DNA from 3 places in the Butyricicoccus sp. AM27-36 genome. Region 1 is predicted to be linked to each of the others. Evidence: predicted binding sites of a transcription regulator. Region 1 holds the regulator's gene; each other region holds the start of a gene.
What was found. The regulator Rex, encoded in region 1, represses fermentation and respiration genes when NADH is low (regulators of the CRP and FNR family bind a similar motif). The targets are predictions, from matches to a motif close to ATTGTTAANNNNTTAACAAT.
Positions count from the first base shown of each region.

Region 2: a site for Rex is predicted at 6,939-6,958, ahead of DW724_RS04590 (phosphoglycerate kinase). Genes of this name have one in related genera too.
Region 3: a site for Rex is predicted at 1,542-1,561, ahead of gap (type I glyceraldehyde-3-phosphate dehydrogenase). Genes of this name have one in related genera too.

Region 1 covers NZ_QUJR01000010.1:123,771-133,907, reverse strand. The annotation lists gene metA (homoserine O-acetyltransferase MetA) at 420-1,334, shown strand; gene DW724_RS13235 (redox-sensing transcriptional repressor Rex) at 1,415-2,068, opposite strand; gene DW724_RS13230 (isocitrate/isopropylmalate family dehydrogenase) at 2,107-3,264, opposite strand; gene DW724_RS13225 (aconitate hydratase) at 3,371-5,293, opposite strand; gene DW724_RS13220 (type III pantothenate kinase) at 5,616-6,461, opposite strand; gene DW724_RS13215 (metallophosphoesterase family protein) at 6,488-6,994, opposite strand; gene DW724_RS13210 (hypothetical protein) at 7,167-7,433, shown strand; gene DW724_RS13205 (hypothetical protein) at 7,446-7,811, shown strand; gene DW724_RS13200 (hypothetical protein) at 7,825-8,064, shown strand; gene DW724_RS13195 (GreA/GreB family elongation factor) at 8,323-8,820, opposite strand; gene DW724_RS13190 (SulP family inorganic anion transporter) at 9,128-10,137, shown strand, end outside.
Region 2 covers NZ_QUJR01000002.1:195,424-205,560, reverse strand. The annotation lists gene DW724_RS04610 (hypothetical protein) at 1-966, shown strand, start outside; gene eno (phosphopyruvate hydratase) at 1,317-2,636, opposite strand; gene gpmI (2,3-bisphosphoglycerate-independent phosphoglycerate mutase) at 2,888-4,621, opposite strand; gene tpiA (triose-phosphate isomerase) at 4,738-5,508, opposite strand; gene DW724_RS04590 (phosphoglycerate kinase) at 5,621-6,811, opposite strand; gene DW724_RS04585 (DegV family protein) at 7,036-7,914, opposite strand; gene trmL (tRNA (uridine(34)/cytosine(34)/5-carboxymethylaminomethyluridine(34)-2'-O)-methyltransferase TrmL) at 7,926-8,411, opposite strand; gene DW724_RS04575 (hypothetical protein) at 8,587-9,519, opposite strand; gene DW724_RS04570 (RNA polymerase sigma factor) at 9,440-10,006, opposite strand.
Region 3 covers NZ_QUJR01000009.1:109,507-119,643, forward strand. The annotation lists gene DW724_RS12315 (MarR family winged helix-turn-helix transcriptional regulator) at 1-272, opposite strand, end outside; gene gap (type I glyceraldehyde-3-phosphate dehydrogenase) at 423-1,451, opposite strand; gene DW724_RS12325 (sensor histidine kinase) at 1,844-2,923, shown strand; gene DW724_RS12330 (hypothetical protein) at 2,974-3,291, opposite strand; gene DW724_RS12335 (S-layer homology domain-containing protein) at 3,456-4,247, opposite strand; gene DW724_RS12340 (iron-containing alcohol dehydrogenase) at 4,938-6,080, opposite strand; gene DW724_RS12345 (LPS biosynthesis protein) at 7,605-7,955, shown strand; gene DW724_RS12350 (sugar phosphate isomerase/epimerase family protein) at 8,059-8,973, opposite strand; gene DW724_RS12355 (AraC family transcriptional regulator) at 9,157-10,023, shown strand.

The DNA.
Region 1 (10,137 bases):
TAATTTACAAGGTACAATCTGCTGTTTTTAAAGAGTTTTCACAACTTTTCGTCGTTCTTAACCGCTCATCAACAGCTTATTTAGTATATCAAAACCAGAAGCGTTTGTCAAGAACTTTTTTCGATTTATTTTTCAATCAATTTTCGTTCATCGACTCGATTCTATTTTGACCGCTGTCGAAACAGCTTATTCAGAATACCAAACTTTTCACCGTTTGTCAAGAACTTTTTTCAAATTCTTTTTGGTACGCTGAACCGCTGTTTGAAAACAGCCTATTTAGAATACCATCGTCCCCCTGTTTTGTCAATAACTATTTTTCATTTTTCTGCATTTTATGCAAACCCTTGAGATACCGCCGTAAATCTGCTATACTGAATATATTATATAAAGATTTGTGAAGAGAAAAAGGAGGTGTCGGCTTGCCTATCAAGATAGCCGACAGTCTGCCGGCACGCGCCGTATTGGAAAGCGAAAACATTTTCGTTATGACCGAACACCGTGCCGCGACACAGGACATTCGTCCTCTTCGCATCGGTTTGCTCAACCTGATGCCATTGAAAATCATTACCGAAACCCAGATCCTGCGCTGTTTATCCAACACGCCGATCCAGATCGAGGTCGATCTGATCCAGACCGAAACGTACCATTCCAAAAATACGCCGGAGGATCATCTTCTCACCTTCTACAAGACGTTCGACGATATCCGCGACCAGAAATATGACGGTTTTATCATCACCGGTGCGCCGGTAGAGACCATGCCGTTTGAGGAAGTCGAATACTGGAAGGAACTGACCGAGATCATGGACTGGACTAAAACGCACGTTCATTCCACGCTGCACATCTGCTGGGGGGCGCAGGCCGGTCTGTATTATCACTACGGTATTCCGAAGTACATGCTGCCCGAAAAAATGTCCGGTATTTTCAAGCACCATGTTCTGCTGCCGAAGGAGCCGCTGCTGCGCGGCTTTGATGATATCTTCTGCGCACCGCACTCGCGCCACACCGAGGTGCGTGCCGCCGACATCCGCAAAAACGATCGTCTGACCATTCTCGCGGAGTCGCACGAAGCCGGTGTGCACATCGTAGAGGCAATGAACGGCCGTCAGATCTTTGTGCTGGGCCACGGCGAGTACGACGCCGACACGCTCAAAAAGGAGTATGAGCGTGATCTGGCTAAAGGCATGAACCCGGAGTTGCCGCGTCATTACTTCCGCAACGATGATCCCAACGAGGACGTACTGGTGACCTGGAAGGCACATGCCAACCTGTTTTACACGAACTGGGTCAACTACTATGTTTACCAGACCACGCCGTATTATCTGGACAAAATGTAAGCAAAAAGCCGCTCTCCGACCGGAGAACGGCTTTTTTGACGCACAGAAAAGGGAGCGCCCGCTCTGGCACTCCCTTTTTGTCATTCTTCTTCTCGTGCTTCGTCCGCCATGCCGACCAGATGGCACAGTGTCATCAGGCTGTCCGACAGATGCACGTTTTCGACCGGAACGCCCAGTCCCTCCAAATGAAGGTCCTCGCCGGTGAAATTCCACAGACCGCGGATACCGCGCTCTACCAGACCGTGTGCGATACGCGGAGCATCTCCGCGCGGAATGGTGAGCACCGCCACATCCGGCTTGTTGCGCTCAATAAACTCCGCAAGCGTATCCGCGCTGCGTACCTCATGGCCGCCAAAGCGCTGACCGATGAGCTGCGGATTTGCGTCAAACGCACACAGCAGCTCAAAGCCGCTGGCAGAAAAGTTAAAGTTATTAAGCAGTGCACGACCGAGGTTGCCGGCACCCAGCAGAATCGCCGTGCGGCCGGTCCGCAGACCCATGATCGCACCCAGCTCCTCCTGCAGTTTGTCGATATTATAGCCGTAGCCCTGCTGACCAAAGCCGCCGAAGCAGTTAAAGTCCTGACGAATCTGCGAAGCGGTCAGTCCCATGCGCTCTGCCAGTGCTTTGGAGGAGATACGCTGCTCCCCTTCAGCCTTCAGCTCACAAATATTCCGATAATAGCGAGGCAATCGCTGAATTACCGCTTTGGAAACCTCTTGCTTGCGTTCCACAGAACCTCTCCCTCTCTCAAATTCTATTCTCGTGTAAATTACAGCTTAGCGATGGTATCCAGCACATAGTCGGTAAATTCCTGCGCAGTTGCACCGGTATCACGACCGGTAACAACAACCTTGCGCTCCTCTACCATGCAGATATCAAGTGCGCGGTCGAGCTTCTTTGCCAGTTCGATTTCACCGATGTGCTCAAGCAGCATAACGGCTGCACGCAGTACGGAGGACGGATCCGCGTACTTTGCGCGGCCTTCCTGTACCATACGCGGCGCAGAGCCATGAATTGCCTCGAACATCGCATAGCGCTTGCCGATATTGGCAGAGCCTGCCGTACCGACACCGCCCTGAATCTCAGCGGCCTCGTCGGTGATGATGTCGCCGTACAGGTTCGGCAGTACAACGACCTTAAAGTCGCGGCGGCGCTTGTCGTCGAGCAGCTTTGCGGTCATGATGTCGATGTACCAGTCATCAAACTGTACTTCCGGATACTCCTTGGCTACCTTCTGGCAGGTATCGAGGAACTTGCCGTCGGTGGTTTTGATGATATTCGCCTTGGTGACGCAGGAAACGCGGTTCTTGCCGGTCTTGCGTGCATAGTCGAAGGCCAGACGAGCGATACGCTCGCAGCCCTGCGAGGTAGCTACGGTAAAGTCGATGAACAGATCGTCATCAATCTGTACGCCCTGAGAGCCGACAGCGTAGCCGCCCTCGGTGTTCTCGCGGTAGAACGTCCAGTCGATACCCAGCTCCGGCACCTTTACCGGGCGCACGTTGGCAAACAGGTCGAGAGCCTTGCGCATTGCAACGTTTGCGGACTCTACGTTCGGCCACGGATCGCCCTTGCGCGGGGTCGTGGTGGGGCCCTTCAGGATAACGTGGCACTTCTTCAGCTCTTCCATAACGTCGGGCGGGATAGCACAGCCGAGCTCGGCACGGCGCTCGATGGTCAGACCGTCGATCACGCGGAACTCTACCTTACCGGCCTTTACCTTGTCCGCCAGCAGAACCTCCAGCGCGTGCTGGGCCATGCCGGTGATCATCGGACCGATGCCGTCGCCGCCGCACACGCCGATGATCAGCTTGTCCAGCTTGGAGTAATCAATAAAATCGTCCTGCGCCTTCATATCCATGATACGCTTGCGCTGGCTCTCTACAACTGCCTCAAATTTATCCAGAACAGACTGGTCGATAGACATGGTTTTGTCCTCCTACACCATTGATATTATTTTAACAAAAGAAAATATGGCTGTCAAGTCCGACCGGAGAACCCGCCTGGCTCTCCGGTCGGCATAACGTCTTGACTTACTTGCTCTGCTGACGTGCGTACAGCAGCGTGCCGCCTGCAAGCAGTGCGTGACGCTGGCGCTCGGAAACCTCACAGTCGGCCTTGAAGGTCTTGCCGCCGCAAACAACGGTGACCTGCTTGCCGTTTTTCACTTCCTCGAGCACGTTCGGCAGAGAGATTTCATCCAGCAGATTGATTGCATCGTAGTCCGCCGGATCGGCAAAGGTCAGCGGGATGATACCGGAGTTGACCAGATTTGCCTTGTGAATTCGTGCGAAGGACTTGCACAGTACGGCCTTTACGCCCAGATACAGCGGAACGAGCGCTGCATGCTCACGGGACGAGCCCTGACCGTAGTTTGCGCCGCCGACAATCACGCCGCCGCCCTGCTCCTTGCAGCGGGACGGGAACTCCGGATCGACGTTGATAAAGCAGTAGTTGGAGTAGTACGGCACGTTCGAGCGGTACGGCAGCAGCTTTGCGCCGGCCGGCAGGATGTGGTCGGTGGTGATGTTGTCCTCAGTCTTGAGAACAACCTTGCCGGTGTAGGATGCCTCGAGCGCCTTGCCCAGCGGGAAGGGCTTGATGTTCGGGCCGCGAACGACCTCAACCTCAGCCGGATTCTCGGCCGGCTTTACGATCATGTTGTCGTTGATGGTGAAATGCTCAGGCATTTCGATCTGCGGCATCTCGCCGAGGGTACGCGGATCGGTCAGCACACCGGTCAGTGCAGACGCTGCTGCAACCTCCGGCGATACGAGGAAGATCTGTGCATCCTGGGTGCCGGAACGGCCCTCAAAGTTGCGGTTAAAGGTACGCAGCGATACGCCGCCGGACTCTGGCGACTGGCCCATGCCGATGCAGGGACCGCAGGCGCATTCGAGGATACGAGCGCCTGCAGAGATGATATCTGCCAGAGCGCCGTTCTGCGCCAGCATATTGAATACCTGCTTGGAGCCGGGGCTGATGGTCAGAGAAACCTCCGGGCTTACGGTCTTGCCCTTGAGGATGGAAGCAACCTTCATCATGTCGTAGTAAGACGAGTTGGTGCACGAACCGATGCAGCACTGGTTTACCTTGATCTCGCCGATCTCGGATACCTTTTTGACGTTATCCGGCATGTGCGGCATAGCTGCCAGCGGCTCGAGCGCGGACAGGTCTACGGTGTACTCCTCGTCATACTCTGCGTCCGGGTCGGAGGACAGCGGTACCCATACGTCGCCGCGGCCCTGTGCTTCGAGGAACTTCTTGGTTGCCTCGTCGGACGGGAAGATCGAGGTGGTAGCACCCAGCTCAGCGCCCATATTGGTGATGGTGGCGCGCTCCGGTACGGACAGGGTCTTTACGCCCTCGCCTGCGTACTCTACGATCTTGCCGACGCCGCCCTTGACGGTCATCTGGCGCAGTACGTCCAGAATAACGTCCTTCGCAGATACCCACGGAGACAGCTTGCCGGTCAGATTGACGCGGACCATCTTCGGCATCGGAATGTAGTACGCCCCGCCGCCCATAGCGACTGCAACGTCCAGACCGCCGGCACCGAACGCCAGCATGCCGATGCCGCCGCCGGTCGGCGTATGGCTGTCCGAGCCGATCAGGGTCTTGCCCGGTGCGCCGAAGCGCTCCAGATGCACCTGATGGCAGATGCCGTTGCCTGCCTTCGAGTAGTAGATACCGTGCTTCTTAGCGACAGAACCGATATATTTGTGGTCGTCCGCATTCTCGAAGCCGGACTGCAGGGTATTGTGGTCAATGTAAGCGACCGAACGCTCGGTCTTGACCTGATCGACGCCCATCGCCTCAAACTGGAGATAAGCCATCGTGCCGGTGGCATCCTGCGTCAGCGTCTGATCGATCTTAAGGCCGATCTCCTGACCCAGTGCCATTTCGCCGTCTACCAAGTGCGCTTTCAAAATCTTCTGCGCGATTGTCATACCCATGTGTGTTTCCTTCGCTCCTTTATGTCCCGACGCGAAAGTCTTTCGCTTTCGCGCCCCATTCTCGTCAGAATGGGTGGTTGCGGCTTCCACAGCCTTCTCCACGGTGCAGCTTGCACCGTGCCCCAAAAAACAAAAATAGAAGTGGTGTTCGCATACACGAAACCACTTCTATTTTACAACATTCTATCGGTTTTGCAAAGCACTTTTCACCGCAGTGATTTGAAAAAGTTAAAGCCTTTTTCTGCGTTTTTTCAGCAGAATTACTGTTTTCGGCAGAAAGTCACTTGTATTTGTCGAAAAAGCGGTTTCGCAGCAGTTCAACTCACTTGTTCTCCTGCCATGTACCTTCCTCGGTCACTTCGATGACGCTGCTGGTCATATCCAGCTTGCGGTTTTCAAACGCTTCGCGGTTGTTCTCGTAGATGAGACGCAGACCCTCGAGCGTCAGGTTTGGGTCCACATCGTCGATGAGGTCGCAGTATTCCGCCATCATGCGGCCCATGCCGCCGGTAGCGACTACTCTTGCCTTGCCGCCCAGTTCTTTCTGGATATCCGTGATGATGCCGGTCAGCGCGCCGACATAGCCGCGCACCGCACCGGACTGCATGGACTGCACAGTGGTCTTGCCGATGGCATTCTCCGGCCGCTCAATGTCCACGCGCGGCAGCTTGGAGGCCTTGAGGAACAGCGCTTCCATCGCCACCTTCAGACCCGGGAAAATCGCGCCGCCCTGATATGCGCCGTTCTCGTCGATGGCATCAAAGGTGGTTGCCGTGCCGATATCCACGATGATGAGCGGCTTGCCGTACTTGCGAACCGCAGAAACCGCGTTGACCAGTCGGTCCGCGCCGACCTCGCGCGGGTTGGCATAGCAATTTTCAATGCCGATATCCGCATCGCGGCCTGCAATGACCGGCTGCACGAACAGATACTTGCGGATGGCGTTAATGAGCGTGTACATCACCGGCGGCACTACGGACGCGATAACGACCGCAGTCGTATCCGCACAGGCGATATCGTGAAAGTGATAATACTGCGCGATCAACATGCCCAGCTCATCCGAGGTGCGCTCGGAATTGGTGGAAATGCGGAACGAGCCGCGCAGCTTGTCTCCGTCATATAAACCGAACACCATGTTGGTGTTGCCTACGTCGATTGCTAAAAGCATAATGTTCTCCTAATTTTCTATTTCTCTTACAGACTCTCTTTTCGCAGCAGACTGCCGTCCTCATCGACTAGCTCGAGCAGCGTAGTCCGTCCGTTCTCGACAGTCAGCCGAGCATAGCTGGCCGGGCCGCCGCGCGGCAGGCTGATGCTGCCCGGATTGCACACCCAGAGTCCGTTCTCCCGCTCGAGCATCATGCGGTGCGTATGCCCGAAAAAAGCAAGCGCGCAGTGCTCCTCGTAAGCCCGCTGCGGCACAATGCCGCTCGACAGCATGCCGACACGCTCACGGTGGCCGTGCGTGATATAAATCCGCACGCCGCCCGGTGTCACAACCGCATTCAGCGGCACATCGGGATCAAAATCGTTGTTGCCCCGCACGCGGTAGATCGGCATGGCCGGGAACACGCGCTCGATCTCGCGAGCATCCTCGGCATGATCGCCTAAGTGAATGACCGCATCCGGTTCTTCCCTGTCTACCGCAAAGGCCATTGCCATGTTATAGCCGTGGGAATCTGCAAATATCAGCACTTTCATGTTGTTCCCTCTCTCTGCGCCGCACATATAGCTGTATTTTACACCGAGTATCCCGCGATGTAAAGTAATTTTCTTGCGATCAGCCACAATTTATTTCCCTGTGCACACACTTCTCCCCCCGGCGGCATATACTGTCATGAAACAACTTCTTATGAGAGAGGACGGGACGCGAATGAATCAGAACGAACTGCTCCGCAGACTTGCGGCACAGGCCGGTGGAGACGCGGCGCTCGAACGGCTTTCCGGTGCGCTCGGCACCGCAGACGGCAGGCGTGCGGTCGAGCAGCTGTCCGCACAGCATGCCGCTGAGCTGGAACAGGCCGCAAAAGCCGCGCAAAGAGGTGACATGCGCAGCGCAGCACAGGCAGCGCAAAAACTCATGCAGACACCCGAGGGTGCGCGGCTTGCCGCTCAGCTTCGGCACATTTTCGGCAAATAAGGAGGCGTTTGGATGGAAAATGATATGCTTTCCTCGCTGCTGAACGACCCGGAGACACTGCAGAACGCGATGAAAACCGTGTCCGACCTGCTCGGCGGTCAGCCGTCCGCACAGGCAGAGCCGCAGAGCACCTACGATCCGGCCTCCGAAATGATGCAGAAGGCGCTTCCGGTCATCGGCGCGATCGCGCAGAGCGGGCAGAATGCCGTAAAACCGGAAAAACGTGCACTGCTCGGTGCGCTCAAGCCGTTCGTTGCCGAGGAGGTCTCCGGCCAGTTCGACCGTGCCCTCCGTCTGGTCAGCATGGCGCGGATGGCGCGCGCGGCACTCGGACAGGTGAACCGCTCTGCAGACGATACCGCGCCGCGAGCCTTATAGGAGGTGCTGACCCATGTATAACCGCTATCTTGCTGCCGCAGAGCAGACCGCACCGGAAACAAACGAACCGCCGCAGAGCAGCACCTTTTCCGGTCTCGGACGCACGCTGAATGAGCGTCTGCAGGGTGTCCGGCTGGACATGGATACTATGATCGCCCTGCTCATCGTGTGGTTCCTGCTGATGGACGATGACGGCGTGGTGGATTGGGAACAATTTCTGCTCACCGCCGCCCTGCTCCTGTTTGGGCTGTGAGTACATGAAAAAAACTGCCGCACGGTTGATGTGCAGCAGTTTTTTATTGCATTCGCGTGCAATAATTGAGAATGAGCGCTATCCTTGCGCGGCTCTGTCCGCGCTGCCGAGATTTCTTGCAATACGGCAAGTATTGCAAGAAACCGCGCCTCATCAGTACGCAGAATTTATTCGCAAACCGCTCTTGTTCCATTATGCGGTATTGCCTAAATCCGCGCCTTCGGCGCGCACATTCATTTTCCATTCTCCATTTTCCAATTACAAAATAGGTCCCGAGCCATCATCCTTCTCCTTGGTGATGGACTTGATCACAACAGTATAGCTGTCGCCCTCCTCGGTGGTGACATCCACCCGGTCTCCGACCTTTTTGCCGAGCACCGCCTTACCGAGCGGTGCCTTGCAGCTGATTCTGCCGTTCAGCGGATCACACCGCACGGTCGTTACCACCTGAATGGTATCCGTGTCATCATCGTCCTCAAACAGCAGTTCCACCTTATCGAACAGACCGACCTCATCCGCGCCTGCCTTATCCTCAATCACATGCGCGGATTTAATCATGCGCTCCAGATAGCGGATGCGGCTGCGGTTGCGGTTCTGCGCCTGCTTGGCGGCTTTGTATTCAAAATTTTCACTCAGGTCACCGAACGCGCGTGTGCGCTTGACCTCCTCGATCAGCTCGGGCATCAGCTCCAGCTTGCGGTGGTCCAGTTCCTTCTGCATCATTTCAATGTCCTGTGCGGTCAGATCGTCATGCATAGCTTTTCATTTCCTTTCATGCTTCCATGCTCATGCCTTAGATTATATGCTGTTTGACGGAATTTTGCAACGCCTGTCCTCCCGTCAAATTTCCGCATGGTTAAATTCGCATGATAACCGCGCAGAATGTTCAACATTTTGCACAATTTTCTATTTTTCTGCCATTTTGATTTGCTGTATCGTTTTCTATATGATATACTGTTGCTATACACCTGTACACCACAAAGCAGGGTGCCGACGTTTTCCGTTGGCCGCCCTGCTTTTTTGCTGTGTAAGGGAGAATCACAAAAAGGGGAATAAAAACATCATGGGAACTGCATTTTTGCGGCAGCTTCAGCAGGAATTCAAGGGCTATAACGGGCAGAAGCTGGCCAAGGACCTGATGGCTGGTCTGACCGTTGCGGCAGTGGCGCTGCCTCTGGCACTGGCGTTCGGCGTATCGGCCGGTGCAACAGCGGCCTGCGGCCTGGTTACGGCGATTGTTGCCGGTCTTATCATCTCGGCGCTGACCGGCGGCTATTATCAGATTTCCGGTCCGACCGGTGCGATGGCAGCCATTCTCGGCTCGCTGATCGCAACCTACGGCATGCAGGGCATGTTCGTGGCAACCTTTCTCGCCGGTGCGCTGCTCATCCTTGCGGCTGTGCTGCATCTCGGCAACCTGACCGCCTTCGTACCCGCGCCGGTTATCACCGGTTTTACCTCGGGTATTGCGGTCATCATCGCGATGGGTCAGATCGACAACTTCTTCGGCACGCACTCGGAAGGGGCCAGTGCGATTGCGAAGATCATCTCGTATAAGGATCTCGGCTTTCATCCGGATATTGCTACCACACTGATTGCGCTTTTTGTCGTTCTTCTGATGGTGTTCTTCCCGAAAAAGTGGAACGCGGTCGTACCGGCCTCGCTTATCGGCATTATCATCGCAACTGCGGCAACGATGATTCTGAAGCTCGATATAGCAACCGTCGGCGAGATTCCGAAAACGCTCATGCTGCCGGATCGTCTGTCTCCGGCACAGATTGACTGGAACACGGTTCCTGCTCTGCTGGCGCCGGCATTCTCCATCGCGGTGCTGAACATGCTCGAAAGCCTGCTGTGCGGTGCGTCTGCCGGCCGCGCGACCGGCGTCAAGCTCAACAACGATCAGGAGCTGTTCGCACAGGGCGTCGGCAACATGGTGCTGCCGATGTTCGGCGGCATTCCGGCGACTGCCGCTCTGGCGCGTACCTCGGTAGCGGTTCGCTCGGGTGCGCAGACCCGTCTGACCGGCATCTTCCATGCGGTCGGTCTGCTGATCATGATGTTTCTGCTCGC
Region 2 (10,137 bases), on a different contig from region 1:
GCGGCAAGCAAATCGACGTCGAGCAAGTCCTCCGGCACGCTCAATTCCAATGGCTACCGCGACAATTTTGACTACTCGGCGGCGATTGCCGGCACGACTGATTCAGCGAAACGCCAGCAGCTGCTGAGCGAACGCCAGAACAAGATTGACTCGCTCGGTCTCGGCGGCAAGGTTGCGTCCAACGACGCGGTTTCGACATGGAACGGCAGCTACCGTCCGTACTCGGTTTCAAGCACAACAACCGGTGCAAACCGCGTCAGCAGCCTGTATGATGCGGCGGAAAATGCCCGTTTCAAGCGATTTGAGACCGCCCGCAGCCGTATTGCAAAACAGCTCGAGAGCAATCTCGCATCCATCGAGAACGACTACGCCGCCGGTATGCGTCAGACCGACATCAATGCCCGACAGTCCGCGGTGAACAACGAGGAAAAGCTGGCGGCACTCGGACTTAACATGGGCGCACGCGGGCAGGCAGCCACCAGCGGCATGGCGGAGACCAGCCGCATTGCGGTGGACAACCGGTACCGCAGCGACCTGAATTCGCTTGGGCAGGCGCGTCTGTCCGCGCGTGCGGCAGCGCAGAATGCCGCCGATGAACAGACCGCAGCCGCCGAGAGCAGCTACTATACCGCATCGGAAAATGCGGCGCTCCAGCAGGCGCAGGCGGCACTGAGCCAGTTTAACGCCGACCGCGATTACGGCTTGTCCGTAGCCGGTCTGACCGGCTTCCTGAACGGCACGCCGACGCTGAACTGGCGCAATTATCAGCTGAATGTCAGCAGTGCGGCCGCGAATGCACAGACCCGTGCCTACGAGCAGGCGCTTGAGCGCTGGAAAACCAGCGGATACGTTCGTCAGGGTGACGCGGCTATCCTCGGTGTGCCCGCCGGAACGCCGACCGCCGATGTCAGCTACAAGAACGCAGCACTTGCGCTGCAGCGATGGAAGAACGGCTACGGCGGCTGATTTTCTCAAGTCGCGTCTATCCGAAAAAATAAATCACCTCTGCGCACAAGGCGCAGAGGTGATTTATGATAAAGAAATGAAAATGTGAGCAATTTTATCCAAAAAAGCCAGATTCTCTGTTTCAGCACAGAGAATTCGCTATGTTACTGCAGTTATGATAGCACAAGTTTGTCCGTCCGTCAACCCAAGCGCAAGAATTTACTATATATTCGCAAGAAATTTCTATATAAAAAGGCTCAATCATTACATCAGAAATCCTTCATCCCACAGCTTTTATGATTGAGCCATAAAAAAACCGCACGCAAAAGCGTGCGGTTTTCTCATATTGCAGTAACGGTAAGGACGGAGACTTACTTGTTCTTCAGGTTGAAGAAAGCCTTCTTGCCCAGGAACTGTGCAACATCCTCGCCCAGCTCTTCCTCGATGCGGAGCAGCTGATTGTACTTTGCAACGCGGTCGGTACGAGACGGAGCACCGGTCTTAATCTGGCCAGCGTTCAGTGCAACAGCGATGTCAGCAATGGTAGCATCCTCGGTCTCGCCGGAACGGTGGGATACAACTGCAGTGTAGCCGGCGCGGTTGGCCATCTGGATAGCATCCAGGGTCTCGGTCAGGGAGCCGATCTGGTTAACCTTGATCAGGATGGAGTTAGCAACGCCCAGCTCGATGCCCTTGGACAGACGAGAGGTGTTGGTAACGAACAGGTCATCGCCAACCAGCTGGATCTTGTCGCCCAGAGCCTTGGTCAGCATAGCCCAGCCTTCCCAGTCTTCCTCAGCCATGCCGTCCTCGAGGGAGATGATCGGGTACTTCTCAGCGAAGTTCTTCCACATCTTAACCAGCTGCTGCTGAGTCAGCTTCTTGCCGGACTTCGGCTGGATATAGCACTTCTCCTCGTCGTTCCACCACTCGGAGGAAGCAGCGTCGATCGCGATCATGAAGTCCTCGCCCGGCTTGTAGCCAGCTTCTTCGATTGCCTGAACGATAACCTTCAGAGCATCCTCGTCCTTCTTCAGGTTCGGAGCGTAGCCGCCCTCATCGCCTACACCTGCTGCCGGAGTGCCGTTCTCCTTCAGGGTGGTCTTCAGCTGATGGAATACCTCTGCACAGCGGCGCAGAGCCTCGCGGAAGGACGGAGCGGAAACCGGCATGATCATGAATTCCTGAATCTCAACGTTGTTGGTAGCGTGTGCGCCGCCGTTGAGGATGTTCATCATCGGCATCGGCAGGGTCTTAGCGTTGCAGCCGCCGATGTAGTTGTACAGCGGCAGGCTCAGAGCCTCTGCAGCAGCCTTGGCAACAGCCAGGGATACACCGAGGATAGCGTTTGCGCCGAACTTGGTCTTGTTCGGGGTGCCGTCAGCCTCGATCATAGCCTTGTCGATTGCCTGCTGGTCGAGAGCGTTCATGCCGATAACAACCTCAGCGATCTCGCCGTTTACAGCGTCAACAGCCTTGAGTACGCCCTTGCCGTTGTAGCGGGACTTGTCGCCGTCACGCAGCTCGCAAGCCTCGAAGATACCGGTGGAAGCACCGGACGGAACAGCAGCGCGGCCCATGTATGCGCCGGTGTCGCCCTCAACGTAAACCTCAACCTCAACGGTCGGGTTGCCGCGGGAGTCCATAACTTCGCGGCCGATTACATCAACAATTTCAATGTAGCCCTTCATAATTCTTTCTCCTTCTTATTATAAAATAAAATGGTTGGCTAACGAAACAGCAAAAATCACATTTTTGCTGCGCCGCGCGCACGCGGCGATAAAATTCCCCATAAAAGTCCAGCTCTGCCGGACTTTTATACCACTGCTTCGGGACACGTGTCCCGAACCGTCTTTGCCGTGCAAAGATGAGGGGGATATCCGAAAAAGTTTCCTTGGGAACTTTTTCGGTATCTAAGGGGGACAGCGTCCCCCTTGGAGACTTACTTAACAAGCAGACTGTGACCCGTCATCTCTGCAGGCTGCGGAATGCCCATCATATCCAGCATGGTGGGAGCCAGATCAGCCAGTACGCCGCCGTCTGCCAGCTTGCCCTCGTGACCGACCATTACAAGCGGCACTGGGTTAGTGGAGTGTGCGGTGAACGGAGTCACACCATCAGCGTCGAGCATCTGATCGACGTTGCCGTGGTCGGCGGTGATCAGGCACTGGCCGCCCATCTTGAGGATGGCGTCAACGACCTTGCCTACGCCGTCATCGGTGGCCTCGATAGCCTTGACTGCAGCCTCGAATACGCCGGTGTGACCTACCATATCGCAGTTTGCGAAGTTGAGGATAACAACGTCGTACTTGCCGGACAGGATGCGCTTTACGCACTCCTCGGTAACGGCAGGCTCGCTCATCTCCGGCTGGAGATCATAGGTTGCAACCTTCGGGGACGGGATCAGAGCACGATCCTCGCCCGGATACTCCTTCTCAACGCCGCCGTTGAAGAAGAACGTAACGTGTGCGTACTTCTCGGTCTCGGCAATGCGGAGCTGGGTCATACCCAGATCGGAGATATATTCGCCGAACGTGTTCTTCAGGCTCTGCGGCTTGAAGGCGATTTCCACGCCCGGAATAGTAGCATCGTACTGCGTCATGCAGACGTAGTGAATCTTAGGCTGTACGCGCTCAAAGCCGGTGAACTCCGGATCAACGAATGCACGGGTGATCTCACGCGCACGGTCGGGACGGAAGTTTGCGAAGATGATCGCGTCGTCATCCTTGACGGTCGCGCCCTCGGTAACGATAACCGGAACAACGAACTCGTCGGTTACGCCGTTTACGTAGGACTGCTCCATAGCCTCGTGTGCGGTAGCTGCGTGCTCGCCTTCGCCGAGTGCGATAGCGTTGTACGCCTTCTGTACGCGATCCCAGCGGTTATCACGATCCATTGCGTAGTAACGGCCGGATACGGTTGCGATGCAGCCGACCTCGACAGCGTCGATCTTGGCCTGCAGGCGGTCGATATACTCAATACCGGACTGCGGCGGCGTGTCACGGCCGTCCATAAAGCAGTGGAAGCAAACCTTGCGCAGACCATTGCGGCGTGCCAGCTCGAGCAGCGCGAACATGTGGTCAATGTGGGAATGCACACCGCCGTCAGACAGCAGACCGAAAATGTGCAGGGTGGAATCGAACCACTTGCACTGGTTGATAGCGCTCATCAGAGCCGGATTCTCGAAGAAATCGCCGTCCTGGATGGCCTTGGTGATGCGGGTCAGCTCCTGATATACAATGCGGCCTGCACCGATGTTGGTGTGGCCAACCTCGGAGTTGCCCATCTGGCCGTCCGGCAGACCAACGTCCAGACCGGATGCGCCGATATAGGTGAGCGGGTTCTCTGCGAAAATCTTATCGAGATTCGGCTTTTTAGCAGCCTCGATGGCGTTGCCCTTGGTCTCCTCGCGGTGGCCGAAGCCGTCCATGATGATCAGAGCGGTCGGCTTCTTCGGGCCCTCTGCCTTCTTGGCAGCAGCGGTGGCTGCCTTGGGCTTGCGGCCGCGCTTTGCTGCCGGCTTTTTCTCCTCGGCAGTCTTAGCAGCGGTCTTGCGAGTACGCTTTGCCGCCGGCTTTTTTGCAGGAGCCGGATCTGCCAGAACATTAACCGGTGCGGAAGTCTTGATCTCGACTACCTCTACCTCCGGCATGCCCGGCATAGTGGTTTTTTTCATACTGATAAAACTCCTTTACAGAAGCGAACGATAAGAGAATAAAAGGGGACACGATATGCACCATGTCCCCCTCCGCAAAACGGTGAGGGAGCGTTTCCCTTTCCCGTATCCTTATCTTACTGGTTAGCTGCTTCTACGATGGTAGCGAAGTCAGCGCTCTTCAGGGAGGCACCGCCGATCAGGCCGCCGTCAACGTCCGGCTGAGCCAGCAGCTCGGAAGCGTTCTTCGCGTTCATAGAACCGCCGTACTGGATGGTGATGCCGCGTGCAGCGCGTGCGCCATACTTCTCGCGCAGGCAGTCACGGATAGCGGAGCAAACCTCGTTAGCCTGCTCTGCGGTAGCGGTCTTGCCGGTACCGATTGCCCAGATCGGCTCGTAAGCGATAACGACCTTCTTGATGTCCTCAACAGCTACGTTCTGCAGAGCGATCTTGATCTGCTTGCGGATAACTTCCATGGTAACGTCCTGCTCGCGCTCGGTCAGAGACTCGCCTACGCACAGGATCGGGCGCAGACCGTTCTCGAGAGCGACCTGAACCTTCTTGCCGCAAGCCTCGTCGGTCTCGTTGAAGTACTGACGGCGCTCAGAGTGGCCGATGATAACGTACTTAACGCCCAGCTCCTTGAGCATGTCAGCGGAGATCTCGCCGGTGAAAGCGCCGGACTTCTCGAAGTGCATGTTCTCAGCGCCGATTGCAATCTTGGAGCCCTTAGCAGCCTTTACAGCAGCCTGAATATCGGTAAACGGTACGCAAAGAACCATCTCGCACCACTTGGTCTTGGACAGGAGCGGCTTCATCTCTTCGATCAGAGCCTTTGCCTCTGCCGGAGTCTTGTTCATCTTCCAGTTGCCGGCGATAATGGTCTTACGATATCTGCGATTCATGTTGGTTTTACCCCTTTCAAACATTCGGACGGACATTTCCGTCTTAAATCTTTATGTATTTATACGGAGCGCTCAACAGAACGCGCTCCGATATAAAGCGTTCCTAATAGACTTACTTGTCCTGCAGGCATGCGATGCCCGGCAGCTCCAGACCCTCGAGGAACTCCAGAGAAGCGCCGCCGCCGGTGGAGATGTGGGTCATCTTGTCAGCAAAGCCCAGCTTCTCAACAGCAGCTGCGGAGTCGCCGCCGCCGATGATGGAAACAGCCTTGCTCTCAGCGATTGCCTTGGCAACAGCCTTGGTGCCGACTGCAAAGGTGTCAAACTCGAATACGCCCATCGGACCGTTCCAAACAACAGTGCCTGCGTCCTTGACAGCCTCGGAGAACAGCTCTACGGTCTTCGGGCCGATGTCCATGCCCATCATGTCAGCCGGGATCTTGCCAGCCTCGTATACGACCGGAGCAGCGTCCGCGCCGAAGTGATCTGCACAAACGGTGTCAACCGGCAGGAGCAGCTTAACGCCCTTGTCAGCAGCCTTCTTGAGCAGGCCGAGTGCCAGCTCGATCTTGTCTTCCTCGCAGAGAGAGGTGCCGATCTCACCGCCCTTTGCCTTGGAGAAGGTGTAGGCCATGCCGCCGCCGATGATGATGGTGTCGCACTTGTCGATCAGGTTTTCGATAACGCCGATCTTGTCGGAAACCTTAGCGCCGCCCAGGATTGCAACGAACGGACGAGCCGGATCGCTCAGGGCCTTGCCCATGATAGAGATTTCCTTCTTGATCAGGAAACCGCATACAGCCGGCAGGTAATCTGCGATGCCTGCGGTGGAAGCGTGTGCACGGTGTGCGGTGCCGAATGCGTCGTTGACGTAAATGTCAGCCATGTCAGCCATAGCCTTTGCCAGCGCAGCGTCGTTCTTGGTCTCGCCCTTTTCAAAGCGAACATTCTCAAGCAGAACGACCTCGCCCGGCTTAACCTCAGCGGCCAGCTTCTTAGCATCCTCGCCTACAACGTCCTTTGCCAGCTTGACTTCCTTGCCAAGCAGCTCGCTCAGGCGCTTAGCGACCGGAGCCAGCGAATACTTCATGTTTACTTCGCCCTTCGGACGGCCGAGGTGCGAGCACAGGATTACAGCAGCGTTGTGATCCAGCAGGTAGTTGATGGTCTCCAGCGAAGCACGGATGCGCTTGTCGTCGGTGATGTTGCCGTTCTCGTCCTGCGGTACGTTAAAATCGCAGCGGGCAATTACCTTCTTGCCGGATACGTCGATATCCTCAACGCTCTTCTTGTTATACTGCATAAATATCCCTCTCCTTTAAGATGTATTATAAAGTTACGATAAGGAACAAAAGCACGGTTGTTATTACTACAATAATTCCGTTTCCAATACAGAATTATACTCGTAATTCGTGTCATTCGCAAGCAAAATTGTGAAAATCATCACATTCCAACTCGCTTTTAGAGGATTTTTGCGTTTTTCGCCAAAAAGTTGCGAAATATTAAACAACATTCACAATTTTTGCATCAATCCCGCGGCGTTCCATAATACGCTACAGCCATCGCCAGCGGACCAGTATTTGTCAGAACCGAGGGACCGATCACTACGCGTTCCACATCGTGGAATCCAATTTCGGTACGCAGACGCTTTTCCATTTCATCCAGACGCTCGGCGGGTACGTCGCCGTAGAGCAGGATAGCCGTCTGCTTATCCGGCTGCACCACACGGGCGGAGACTTTTTTGCTCATTCCGGCAACGAGTGCCTTCTCACCGCGCACCTTGTCACACACCTTTACCGCACCGTCATACACATGGCTGATGGGCTTGAGACCGAGCGCCTCACCCACGAAAGCCGCGCCGCCCGAAATACGGCCGGACTTCTTGAGGAACTTGAGGCTGTACACGCCGAGGTAGGCTTCCACGCGGTTAAGACGGCTCTTTACCACGCTGACGATCGCGTCAAAGCTCTCGCCCTGCTCGCGCATTTCGGCAGCCTTGACAACAATGTGTCCGTAAATATAGGTGTAGGTCTTGGAGTCGATGACCTCGATGGTCATTTTTCCCTCGCCCTGCTCCTCCTCGAACATGGATTTTGCAAGGCACGCCGCCTGATAGGTACCCGAGCCGCCGCCGTTGATGAGCACTGCCAGCAGATGCGTGCAGCCGCGCTCAAATGCACGGTTGTAGGACTCGAGGAATACGGTCGGCGTAGTCATGGCCGTGCCGGGAATCTCGCTGCTGGTCTCGAGCAGCCTGCAGTAGTCCTCGGATGTGATGTCGTAATATTCGCGGAAGCTGCGTCCCTCATGCGTCAGCATGATCGGAACGATCTCAATGCCGTGCGCCTCTACCAGATCGTGCGGAATATCCGATGAGGAATCGGTCAAAATATGAATCTTTTCCATTCTTTACTCCTTTATGCCTGTGGGAACGGTCCCGCAAGTCTCAGATTTTCAAAGCCGGTCTGCCGCAGTGCCTCAAACACGATAACAGCGACCGAGTTAGACAGATTAAGGCTGCGCGCGCCCTCTCTCATGGGAATGCGAACGCAGCGTTCCGGGTGCTCGATGAGCAGCGCTTCCGGCAGACCGCGGGTCTCTTTGCCGAACATCAGGTAGTCGCCGTCGCGGTATTCCACCTCATGATAGGCGTGCGGCGCCTTTGTTGTCGCATAGAAGTAGCGGCCGTCCGGATTTTTCTCAAAAAATTCATCCAGATTTTTATACATACGCACATCGAGCAGGTGCCAGTAATCCAAACCGGCCCGCTTCATGCGCTTGTCATCGATAGCAAAGCCGAGCGGCTCGACCAGATGCAGCACACAGCCTGTCGCCGCACAGGTGCGGGCAATGTTGCCGGTGTTCTGCGGAATCTCCGGCTCGACCAAAACAATGTTGAGCATACTTTCGCCTCATTTACGAACTAAACTTCTTCTATTTTATGCGATAACACCGTATTTTTCAAGGTATATTCCCATTTTTCCGCAAAAAAGTTTCCTCTGAACACAAGATTCAGAGGAAATTTTCATGCACTATACTAATTTTTGATGATTTTGGACGAACGGCACATATCTTCAATTACTCAATATCCGCATAGACGCCATAGATATAGCCTTCCGCTGCGGCCTGCTCATCGGTCAGCACTTCGCCGGTAAGGCTCGGACCGGACGTATCGTCCTTGTATTCCACGCCCAACTTGCCGGTGTGCAGCGTCATCGAGCGGGTCTGCTCCGAGCCGTCAGTAAAGGTGATGGTAACGGTCAGCTTTGCGCCCTCAAAGCCGTCCACGGCCGCGTGCCACGAATCCTGCAGATCATCGTCCGTGGTTTCCGGCATGCTCGACAGCCACAGACCGTAGCTGGCGTCCGGGTCGTACGCATCGGTGAAGCCGTTGTCCAGCTTCCAGCACAGGTCGGCGTACATCTGCTCTGCGCCCTCCTCCGGACCGTTTCCCCAGACCATCACGGTGTCGGCACCGTCGAGTTCGGGGTTCGTGCCCTGATGCATCGAGCGCACCCACTCGTCACGGTCGGCTGATGTATCCTTGACGGTTTTCGTGCGGTAGACCGCGCCCTTGTCAATGGTCGCGGATATGGTTTTGATATTCTCACCGGTGACTTTGAACAGACAGCCGGAGTAGAAACCCTTTTCCGGATCGTCTGCGCCGCTGCCGGTATCGAACACGATCTTGCTGTCCTTCGGCTGACGCAGCTCGCCGGTATCGGCAGCATAGGCTGCAAAGCCGAATGTGTGACTGATGGCATCCGCTACGACTGCACTGCCGGTCTGCGCGGTGCCATTATGCGTGCGATAAACCGCCGTACCGCCCAGCACAATACCGAACGCGCAGGCTGCCGCCAGAAGGCGCTTTGCCATTCCCCACGGATGGCGCGGCACCGCATGCAGCGGTTCGTTCGTCAGCTTACGCGCTTCACGAGCTGCTGCCAGCGTGCGCTCCTTGAGCTCCTGCGGAGCCTTGATGTCCTTCAGTTCGTTCCAGTTGTTCTTCATCGTAAGATCCCTCCAAATCCAGCTTTAATTGCTTTCTTGCGCGATGCAGCCGCGTGCGTACCGTTGCCGGACGGCAGCCGACCATTTCCGCGATCTCCTCTGTGCGGTAGCCCTCCACATAGTGCAGCCACACCGCGATTCGCTGATCGTCCGGCAGTGCGTGTACCGCCTGCCACAGCTCGCTGCTGCTTTCCGGTTCCGGAGCGGCAGCATCCGCGGCAGCTTCCATCGGTGCGGTGCGCTTAAACCACGCCGACCGGCGAAGATCGGCGCATCGGCTGAGCGTTACGCGCAGCAGCCATGCTTTCAGATGCTCGGTGTCGCGGAAATCGGTGTCGTCCCGCAGCAGCCGGAGAAAGACTTCCTGATAGACGTCCTCTGCGTCCGCGCGGCTGTTCAGTCTGCACAAAGCTAGGCGATAGACCGCGTCGCCGCAGGTGACCATCGCCTGCTGCAGAAATGCGTCCGACCTGAGTTTTGTCTGCATTGCTCTCTCCTCCTTTCACCACCAACACGTTTTGCAGCGGCAAATCGTTCCCGCTGCCGCCGGATTTTTTGAGATTTCGGCTTATTTTCCCTTTGCTTTGTGTTTACCTACAATTTACAGAGGTTATTCTT
Region 3 (10,137 bases), on a different contig from region 1:
CATATCAGACGGGTCTTGCGGCGGTCGCCGGGGATGCTCTCGCGGCGCAGATAGCCCTCCTCGACCAGCCGGTTGACGTTGACTGATACGAGGTTCGCCTTGATCCGGCGCAGCTCCACGATGTCGCTGGCGGTGTCATGGCCGGGGTTGTTGGCAAGGAACAGCAGGATGTCAAACGCCGTCTGTGTCAGCTTGAGTTCGCGGCACAGCGGTCGGCACATTGCGCTGTATGCCAGATCGGTCTTGTGCGTAAATTCCATATAGGGATTCATGTATATCACCTGCTTCAAAAATAGATAGTCTAAATTTGAACTAAGTATAGCATGATATGCCTGTGCCGTCAAGCCGGAGAGAAAGAAAAAAGCTCTTGTTCCGAAGAACAAGAGCTTTTTGAAAACATTTTATACGCCAGTGGGCAACAATTACTTGTTGTCAACCTCTGCCATGTGCTCGATGAGCATCAGCAGCTTGTTGGAGTAGCCCCACTCGTTGTCGTACCAGGAAACAACCTTTACGAAGGTATCGGTCAGGTAAACGCCAGCGTTAGCGTCGAAAATGGAGGTGCGCTCGTCGCCCAGGAAGTCAGAAGATACAACAGCATCCTCGGTGTAGCCCAGAACGCCCTTCAGGCCGCCCTCAGACAGCGGCTTCTCGGAAGCAGCCTTCATAGCAGCGCAGATGTCTTCCTTGGTAGCCGGCTTAGCCAGGTTAGCAGTCAGGTCAACAACGGAAACGTCCAGGGTCGGTACACGCATGGAGATACCGGTCAGCTTGCCGTTCAGCTTCGGGTAAACCTTACCTACAGCCTTTGCAGCGCCAGTGGTGGACGGGATGATGTTGCCGCAAGCAGCACGGCCGCCGCGCCAGTCCTTCTTGGACGGGCCGTCAACAACCTTCTGGGTGCCGGTTGCAGAGTGTACGGTGGTCATCAGGCCCTCGGTGATGCCGAATGCCTCGTCCAGTACCTTAGCGATCGGAGCCAGGCAGTTGGTGGTGCAGGATGCGTTGGATACGAAGGTCATATCCTTGGTGTAAGTGTTCTGGTTAACGCCCATTACGAACATCGGGGTGTCGTCCTTGGACGGAGCAGACATGATAACCTTCTTAGCACCGCCGTCGATGTGAGCCTGTGCCTTCTCCTTGGTCAGGAATACGCCGGTAGACTCTACAACGTAGTCAGCGCCAACCTTGCCCCACGGAATGTTCTTCGGGTCCATCTCTGCAAAGAACAGAACCTTCTTGCCATCAACGGTGATGGAGTTGTCATCATACTCGATGGTGCCGTCGTAACGACCGTGCATGGTGTCATACTTGAGCATGTATGCCATGTAGTCCGGAGTCATGAACGGATCGTTTACCGCTACGAACTCGATGTTCGGGTTCTTCAGACCAGCGCGGAAAACCATACGGCCGATACGGCCAAAACCATTGATACCTACTTTGATACCCATTTTACAGTGTTCCTCCTAAATGTTTTGATGAAGTTCTCTGTTGATGTTTTTATTATACACTAAATGCGCAGTTTGCCGCAAGGTGTAATATTTGTGATTTTTTTGTCATTCCGACCGGTATTTTTGTATAATTTTCTTTGCAATGACAGTAGCGGCAGTGGTATAATAAACACATCGTACAAAATATGGGGATTCGGTTTGTATAATCCCCCGATTTTCGGGATGAGAAAAGCACAGCGCGCGCCGTGCTGTTTTTTCACATCCGCGAAGACAGAGATTAGTATGCCAAATACCGCGCAGCATATACCGGACGCAGGAAAACACGATCGAGAATGACAGCAGCTTTCCCACAGTACAAAGGTAAAATTACACGGTGTTTTGGGAGGATAATGATGGAAGACGCATTTTTTTCGCAGCTGGACGGCAACGCAGTCCGCGAGCTGCTGCTGCGCACCGAGCTGCGGCATGCGGCGCTGTTCGCAGTGAGCGATACGCTGCGTATCGAGCGGTGCAGCGACGCGGCACAGCAGCTTTCCGGTCTGCACCCGATGGAGGAGCTGGATCCGTTCCTGAGCGGCAGCACGCGGAATATACTGCTCCGGTGCATAAATACACAGTCTGCCTGCACCGCAGAGGAGGACATCGACGGAACGGTCTACACGGTCGAAATGATCCCACACCGCGGCGGTGCACTGCTGGCGTATCTGCGGCGCGACCGTGCCGCCTATGACGGCAGCCTGCGGGTCATTCAGGACAAAAGCTCGCGTTATCTGGGTGCTTTGATGGCCGAGGCCGAGCAGGTGGAGGATCCTGCACTGGCAGACGGACTGCGGCGGCAGTGCATGCGGCTGTACCGGCTGCTGACGCACTCGGATTTACTGCACGACCCTCTGCTGACCGAGCAGCTTTCTCTGCGGCGCTGCGACCTGTCAGCGCTCTGCCGCGATGCCGTACAGCAGGCTGAGACGCATGCGCCTGCGGGCAGTGCAAAATTCATCGTACAGGTGCCGGAGCACGCAGACGCGCTCATTGACACGAGACTGGTGCGTACGGCAATCTATAACCTGCTGACAAACGCGCTGCGCGTAACACCGGAGGACGGCGAAATCACGGTTTCGCTGACCGATACGCGGGATTTTGTGACGATTGCGGTTGCCGATACCGGTCCGGGACTGGACCCTGCGAAGTTCGATGACCTGCTTTCCGGCTGGCGGCGCACCACCTCGATGGACGATTACCGGGCGCTCGTGCGCGGCGGCACACCGCTTGGTCTTGGCCTGCCGCTCGTCAATCAAATCGCGCAGGCGCACGGCGGACGGCTGCTGCTCACGCAGAGAGAGAGCGGCGGCAGCGTGCTGCACCTGTGTCTGGCGCATTTGCCGCATACGCTCGAGGATGACCTGTTCCGCGCACCGACTATCATCGAGGACGGCTATACCGTCGAAGAAATTGAATTTTCCATCATGGAATGAAATAAAACAGCCTCAGAGGCGCGCAAAAATCACGCTCTGAGGCTGTTCTCTTATGTGTTGTCGGGAGAGGTGTACGAACTGCGGTAGACCTTAATGGACTCCGGCAGCCAATGTCCGTCCACAGGCTTCTGAATCTCGGTGATGGTGTATGCCAAACCGTGGTATTTCGCATATACGATGGAGGTTTCGCTGTTATAAACGGCGATTTTGGTGCCGTCAGGCATGGTTTTCTGCCAGACAGTGAGTTCATCGTCCGGCGTGCTGCTGACAAAAAGCAGGCCGCCGGTCGGCATATAGCTGATGTTCAGACTTGCAGCCAGCACGCACAGCAGCGGAACGATCAGCAGGAATGCAATGCGTTTTTTCATGAGCTGTTACCTCTTTCACGGAAGCGGTCTCTCGGTATCTGCATTATAGCAGATAAACCGTATTTTGATAATTCGCGTTTTGACTGAAAACTGTGACGTGAAATTGACGCCCCAAAGACATAGAAAAACCACCTGTTATCAGTGATAACAGGTGGTTTTGCACATTATTTGATCTGCTGAGACAGGTTGTACAGCACCTGTGCCAGCTCAACCGACTTAATCTGTCCCTTGGGATTGAATGCGCCGTGATTGTCGCCGTTCATCAGCTTGTTGGTCTGACAGAACGCAACGGCATCCTTCGCCCACGGAGCGAGCGAAGAAGCATCGGTAAACGCGGTATTCACACTCGTATTAGTCGAAAACGTAATCTTTCCGGCCTTTTCGAGCAGCGTAATGTAGCGCTGCAGCACTACCGCGAACTCCTGACGGGAGATGGAGTCATAGGGACGCAGGTAGTGCTGGCTGTCGCCGGTCATAATGCCGGATTCAAAGCAGAATGTCATGCCGGGACGATCAGATTCATAAATCTGGTTGTAGTCAGGTGCTTCCTTGATGGCCATGCCCGCATAGGATGCAGTCAGTTCCGGGTCAATGAGCTTTGCGCTGTTGTAAAGCGCTTCGGCAACCGTGCAGCGGTTTTCCGCCGGATTGAACCACGGGAAATATTCTTTACCGTTGATATGACCCGCCGGCAGCATGATGTTGTTCTCAATCACATAGCGGACTGCGGGCGTGAACCACGAGTTCTCCGGCAGCTCGTATTTCTGCTCGAACTCGGCATCGGTCAGGTCCTTGTCGTTCTTGGTGTAAAGGTTGTTTTCCTGCTCATCGGCGGTCTGTGTGGCGGATACGGTGGTATCAACGTTATCCGGAAGGTCGGCAGCGAGCGCGGTGGTGCTCATGGAGAGTGCCACTGCACCGGTGAGGAAAAATGCCATTACCTGTTGAAATTTCATAGAGTGTACCTCCTTGTCTGCGGCAGAGCCGCAAGCTAATAGATGTATGACGTATATCATACTCTGTGACTATTATAGCATGATCTGGCGGCAATACAAGCAGTGTAACACAGATGTAACGCAAACGACACAAAGTCGTCCGAAAGTTCCGCCCGTTGGTTGAAACTTTCTCCCTCCCAAAGTCAAAAAGTCAGCGCTATCCTTGCGTGGCTTCTTGGCCGCGCTGCGCGGTACACGCCCCGACTTTTGCTCTCATTAAATATTTTTAAGGATAGAGGCCTACGGGCTGGCATTTGTAATGCAAATGCTATTTAACATGCGCTATCACACGAAAATGTGTTAGCAACTGCCGTTATCGAAAAAAGAGCGGACCAATCGGTCCGCTCTCAGCTTGTCGAAAAAGCAATATTCGATTTTTATGCTTCGTGCGGCAGCACGCATTCAATCGAATTTGCTTTGCAAATTCATAAATTCCGGGAGCATGGTCCAGACCACCCTCTCTTGCCGCTATGCGGCAATTCACCTTGTGTATCTCGGAATTTATACAAGGGAAGAAAAAATGTGTCCGCAGGACGCGGTTTTTCTTCGAGATTCGCTCGAAAGCGTGGTTTCGAGCGAGAGGCTGTTCGGAAAACAAAGTTTTTCGACAGCCTGAGAGCGGATCAATCGGTCCGCTCTCAGCGTATTCGCTTAAATGCTTTCGGTGATGATGTCCATAATTTCCTCGCGGGACAGCGTGCGCGGATCGACACGGAACAGGGCACCCATGGTGCTTGCTGCGTTGTCAGCAAGTTCGCCTGCGTCTTCCGGCTTTACGCCGTAGTCGGACAGGCGCAGCTTGTCCACGCCGCACGCCTGCTGCAGCTCAGCCAGCGCAGCGAGAAAATCGCCGTCCGCACGTCCGAGTGCGTGTGCAATGGCCTGCAGGCGGTCAGCCGAGGTGTCCTTGAAGCGGCTCCAGTATGCCTTGGACAGCATGATCAGACCCGCGCCGTGCGGCAGATCGGGATGAAACGCGCTCAGCGCATGCTCGATGGCGTGCTCGCCGCTGCAGCTCGACAGCGTTTCGACAAAACCTGCCAGCGTGTTCGCCAGTGCCACATCCGCGCGTGCATCGGCGTTGCTGCCATCCTTAACAGCCGCTGCCAGCGATTTGCCAATCAGCGCAATTGCCTGCAGCGCGAACATGTCGCTCATGGGGCTTGCAGTCTTAGCCAGATAGCCTTCGGCCGCATGGAAGAATGCGTCAAAGCCTTGGTATGCCGTCAGATGCGGCGGAACTGTCATCATAAAGTCCGGATCGACGATCGAAATGGTCGGGAAGCACTTCTCGCCGCCGCCGCCGATCTTTTCCTCGCCGTTGGTGATAACCGTGAACGGGTCGGCCTCCGTGCCCGTGCCTGCGGTCGTTGGAATGGCAACAATCGGCAGTCCGGCATTGGCCATGCGCTTGCCGCCGCCCGTGCCGCCGTGAATGTAGTCCCACCAGTCGCCGTCGTTGGTCGCCATAATGGCAACCGCTTTGGCCGTGTCGATGGACGAGCCGCCGCCGAGGCCGACAACAAATGCAATGTTCTGCTCACGGCAGAGCGCAGCGCACTCGCGCACACCCTCGATCGTCGGGTTCGGCTGTACCTTGTTGTATACCATGGTCGGGTGACCGGCCTCCGCCAGCGTATCCGCCACCTTGGCCACATAACCCAGTTTGGTGGTGGAGGTGCCGCCGGTGATGATCAGACCCGTGCCCTGCGGCAGACGTACCTTGGCCAGACGCTTGACCGATCCGGCACCGAAAAATAAGCGTGTCGGCATATAAAAGCCAAAGTTTTCCACTATAAAGACCCCCTTCAATTAATAATTAGGAATTAGTAGTTAGTAATTTTGTTAGAGTGCAGAGTAAAGAAAATGTAAGGATTCACCTTATTCTCCGCAAGCTTTCAGTAATCGGCTGAGATAGATTGTTTGTGCCACCTATTTAATGATGCTTTGGGCGCACACTGTGCGCCCCTACGGGTACACGGGTGCAAATGAATTTACAAACGGTGCGCCGAGGTCGTACCCCAGGGCACCTTCTCTTGCCCTAACAGGCAATTCACCTTGTCGCACCGTACGGTAAAGATTACTGGTAATTGTAACTCGGAGGTGTCATCCGTTATATCCGGACCAGCGAGTTGCGCGACATACCCGTGCCGCGCCCGCGCGGCGTCAGCGCAGATTCCGCTCGCTTCGCAAGCCCTAACACTTTTATTATACCAAATTCCACACTTGGAGAAAAGAGCCAAATCACCGAAATGGATGGCTTTTTGTTGTGCAATATGCAGTCTAAAAAGTCGTAAAAAACGCTTGACGTTGTGCAATATTAATGATATTATAATGACACAGAAAAGATAAAGGCAAACACCAAAGGCGAAGTAAAACAGGGGTTTTACTCCAAAAGGCGCAAACCTTCATCTAATCTGAAGGATGTCAATCCGGTTTGATACCCACGAAAGAGGTGAGTCCAATGGTATCAGAAGAGGCATCTTACCAGTTCGCGGGACTCGCCGCGGCGCTGTGACCGAAACGATCAAGGTGATAGCTGAAAAAATGAGCGAGTTCCAATTCCACAATTTGAACCGCCTGAAAAGCGCGATCGGCTTCTAAGCAAAGGTAACAACAACGGTAACTTTGGGGAAGCTATCCTCGTGAATTTAACTATCCGTACATGGCATACTAAGACAGTCAAGCGGATCGAGGCAGCAGGAAAGTAAGGTTCATACATGACAGAACCCTGATATTTGATGCGCCGGCGAACAAAACGAAGTATCTTACGATACCTGCCGGATGCTGCACCCGCCGATGGGCATACTGATGAGTATCTGCAGCATAGACATACCGCATCGGAACGAGATAATATCAAAGTCCGAGTAACATCCGGTTCGACAAGGCAGGCTGTATCACATCTTCCGCCGAGCAGTGACGCATCACCCACTGGAAATAGAGTTCCCGAATGTAGGAAAGGCAACCAAACGGACTATGTAGTTTGTGCAGTAAACGAACCTTAGCCGGGCGGTTCCGCGAACGTAAGATCGAAAGATGCCGAAAAAACAACCGAATACCAATCCAAATGCGATGGGAAATATCCTGTCGGGAAAAGAGGATCTATGGAGATTTGGAAGTAAAAGCCCTCGTTCATGTGTCTGTGAATGAGGGCTTTATTTTGTCCTTTTTGTCAATGGCAAAATAGATAAAATGAGTGTTGAAAATCTGTATAACTGCACGAAAACACGGTTTTGGATAAAGTTGCTTTGACGAAACTGTCAAAACTCTGCTATGATGAAAATGCAATACAGTGCAATATATAGAGGAGCGATACTTATGAAAATAGACGGAAACGAGCTGGCCATCCTGCAGAACGACCTTGACCGCGAGGGCAAGAAGGAAGAAGCGCTCAAGATCAAGCTGGAATTTCTGCGTCAGGTGCGCGAATCCGGTGATCACTGCCCGTGTAAGGAGGCGTGCCGCCATCACGGCAACTGCTTCGAGTGCGTGACTATCCACCGCGGACACCGCGACCATTTGCCGATGTGCCTGTGGGATATGGTAAATGAGCGGCTGGCGGCTCTCAGCCACATAACCGAAGGCACGCTGCGCGCCTACGAGGACCGCAAGGCCGCGGAAGGCATCGAGTGCGGTGACTGTTCCGACTGTCCCGGCTGCGGAGAATAAAAATATAACGGACAAACCAAAGCGGTTTGTCCGTTTTTATCTGCCGAAGGAAAAAGGACTTGAGTGAAAACTCAAGTCCTTTTGTGTATTCAGGAAGTATTCTTTACAGCAGCTCGTGCTTGATACGGTCGAGTGCCTCCGGAGCCTGCTGATCCATCTTCTCCGGGAAGCCGAAGTAGGATACGCAGATGATATTGTCGCCGCCAACCTTGGGAGCGTCCGGCTTCAGCTGCTTGTTTGCGAAGTCCATCTCACGCAGGGTTTCGAAGATGCCGTCGAAATCAACCTCACCCTCGCCCATAGCGGTGTGCTGGTGGATGGTGTAGTCAGCACGGCCACGCTGGTTCAGCCAGGGCGGATTTACGATGTAGCGGCAGTCCTTGGTCTGGTTCCAGGTGTCAGCCAGAAGAACGTGGGTCAGTTCATCGCCGGCGTACTTCAGCATGTGGCGAACGTCGCCCTTGCCCTGATCGTAGAAGAAACCGTGGGATGCGGAGTAAACGTAACCCAGGTTCTTGGAACGGAAGGACTTAACGATGTCACAGGCCTCGTCGTTCAGCTCGACGAAGTCATACGGATGAGACTGGCACTCTACGCGGATGCCCTCACGCTCGATGATCGGGAGAAGCTCCTCCATAGACTTGAAGAACATGCCATTGCAGATCTCCTGCTGGTTCGGGTCGCCGGAGAACTCGGTGTTGATGACCGGTACGCCCATGTCAACCGCGATCTCAATCATGCGCTTCCAGTTTGCAACTGCGTGCTGGCGCTGCTCCTCGGTCGGGCCGGACCAGCGGTAAACAACGATGAAAGAGGAAATCTCTACACCGGTCTCCTTGAGAGCCTGCTTGTACTCCTGCTGGCACTCCTTGGAGAACAGCGGGTGCTTGTAGAACGGGTTAATGCGCGGATGCGGGGACTGCTCGATGTACTTGTAGCCCCAGTCAGCTACCTTGTGAACATAATCGTTGATGGACATCTGCTTGGCAAGAACGTCAACGTCAAATGCGATTTTCATAAGAATGATCCTCCTTGTCTGTTTGCCATATCAAGGGTGGCTTCCCTGTTTGATGGCTCTATTATAAAGCGTTTCTGCCGTCTTGCCAATGATACAAATTACCCTAAACCTGCGAAATCCTGCTATTCGCTATTGCATCAAACGGATACTTCTGATAGGATAGAGGCAAGGAGAGTGACCGCTATGCTGATTCCCGAATTAGGTGTCCATCAGACCTCGGAACGGTACTTTTTTACGCCGTCTTCGCTTGCAAAGGAGCTTTTTTATTACCCGACGCGGCTCGGACATTACTTCTGCAGCAGCCGGTATTCCTTCAATCATCGGTCGGAAATCGCCCTGCAGGGTGATCACAACCAAAATATCATGCTGTTTTTTGTGCATGATGGCGCAATGGAGCTGACGCTGAACGGTACGCCTGCCATCGCCGGAGCCGGACAGATCGTGCTGTTCGACTGCCGTGAGCCATACAGCTATGCCGCCTCGGACGGACTGGAGTTCACCTGGCTGCTGTTCAACGGCCTGAATGCCCGCGCGTTCTATCAGAAAATCCTGCAGGCACGCGGCCGCAGGGCATTTTCGCCGGCCGCACCGGCGGAGATTGCGCAAATGCTGGATTCTCTGCGGAGCGCCTGCGCCGAGGACGCGCGGCTGAGCGAGGCACGGTGCTCACAGCTGATCCACAGGCTGCTGTGCCTGCTCCTGCTGGACGAGACCACCGAGAGCACCGCAGGCGGCGACCGTATTGCACAGGCCATCCGCTATATGAACCGGCATTTGTTCGAGCCGATCGGCGTGCAGGACGCGGCAGCAGCCGTCAGCCTGAGTCCATCGCATTTCTCACGGCAGTTCAAGGCGCGGACCGGCTATTCACCGTATGAGTATATCGTGCTGCGCCGCATTGATAAGGCGAAGTATATGCTGGCGTCCACCGAATTGTCGGTCAAAGAAATCGCCTACGCGACCGGCTACAACAGCGAGGAGAATTTCATTCACAGCTTCCGCAAGAACGTCGGTGTTGCACCGGGAATCTTTCGGAAGTATCCGGTCTAACCGCTTGACAAGTGTGAAAAACGCTGATAAAATAAAGCAGTCGAGTAGCAGAAGTGCGTAAATCCAGATGGATTTACGCACTTTTTCTTTTGTGAAAAAGACAGGTTGTGGCAG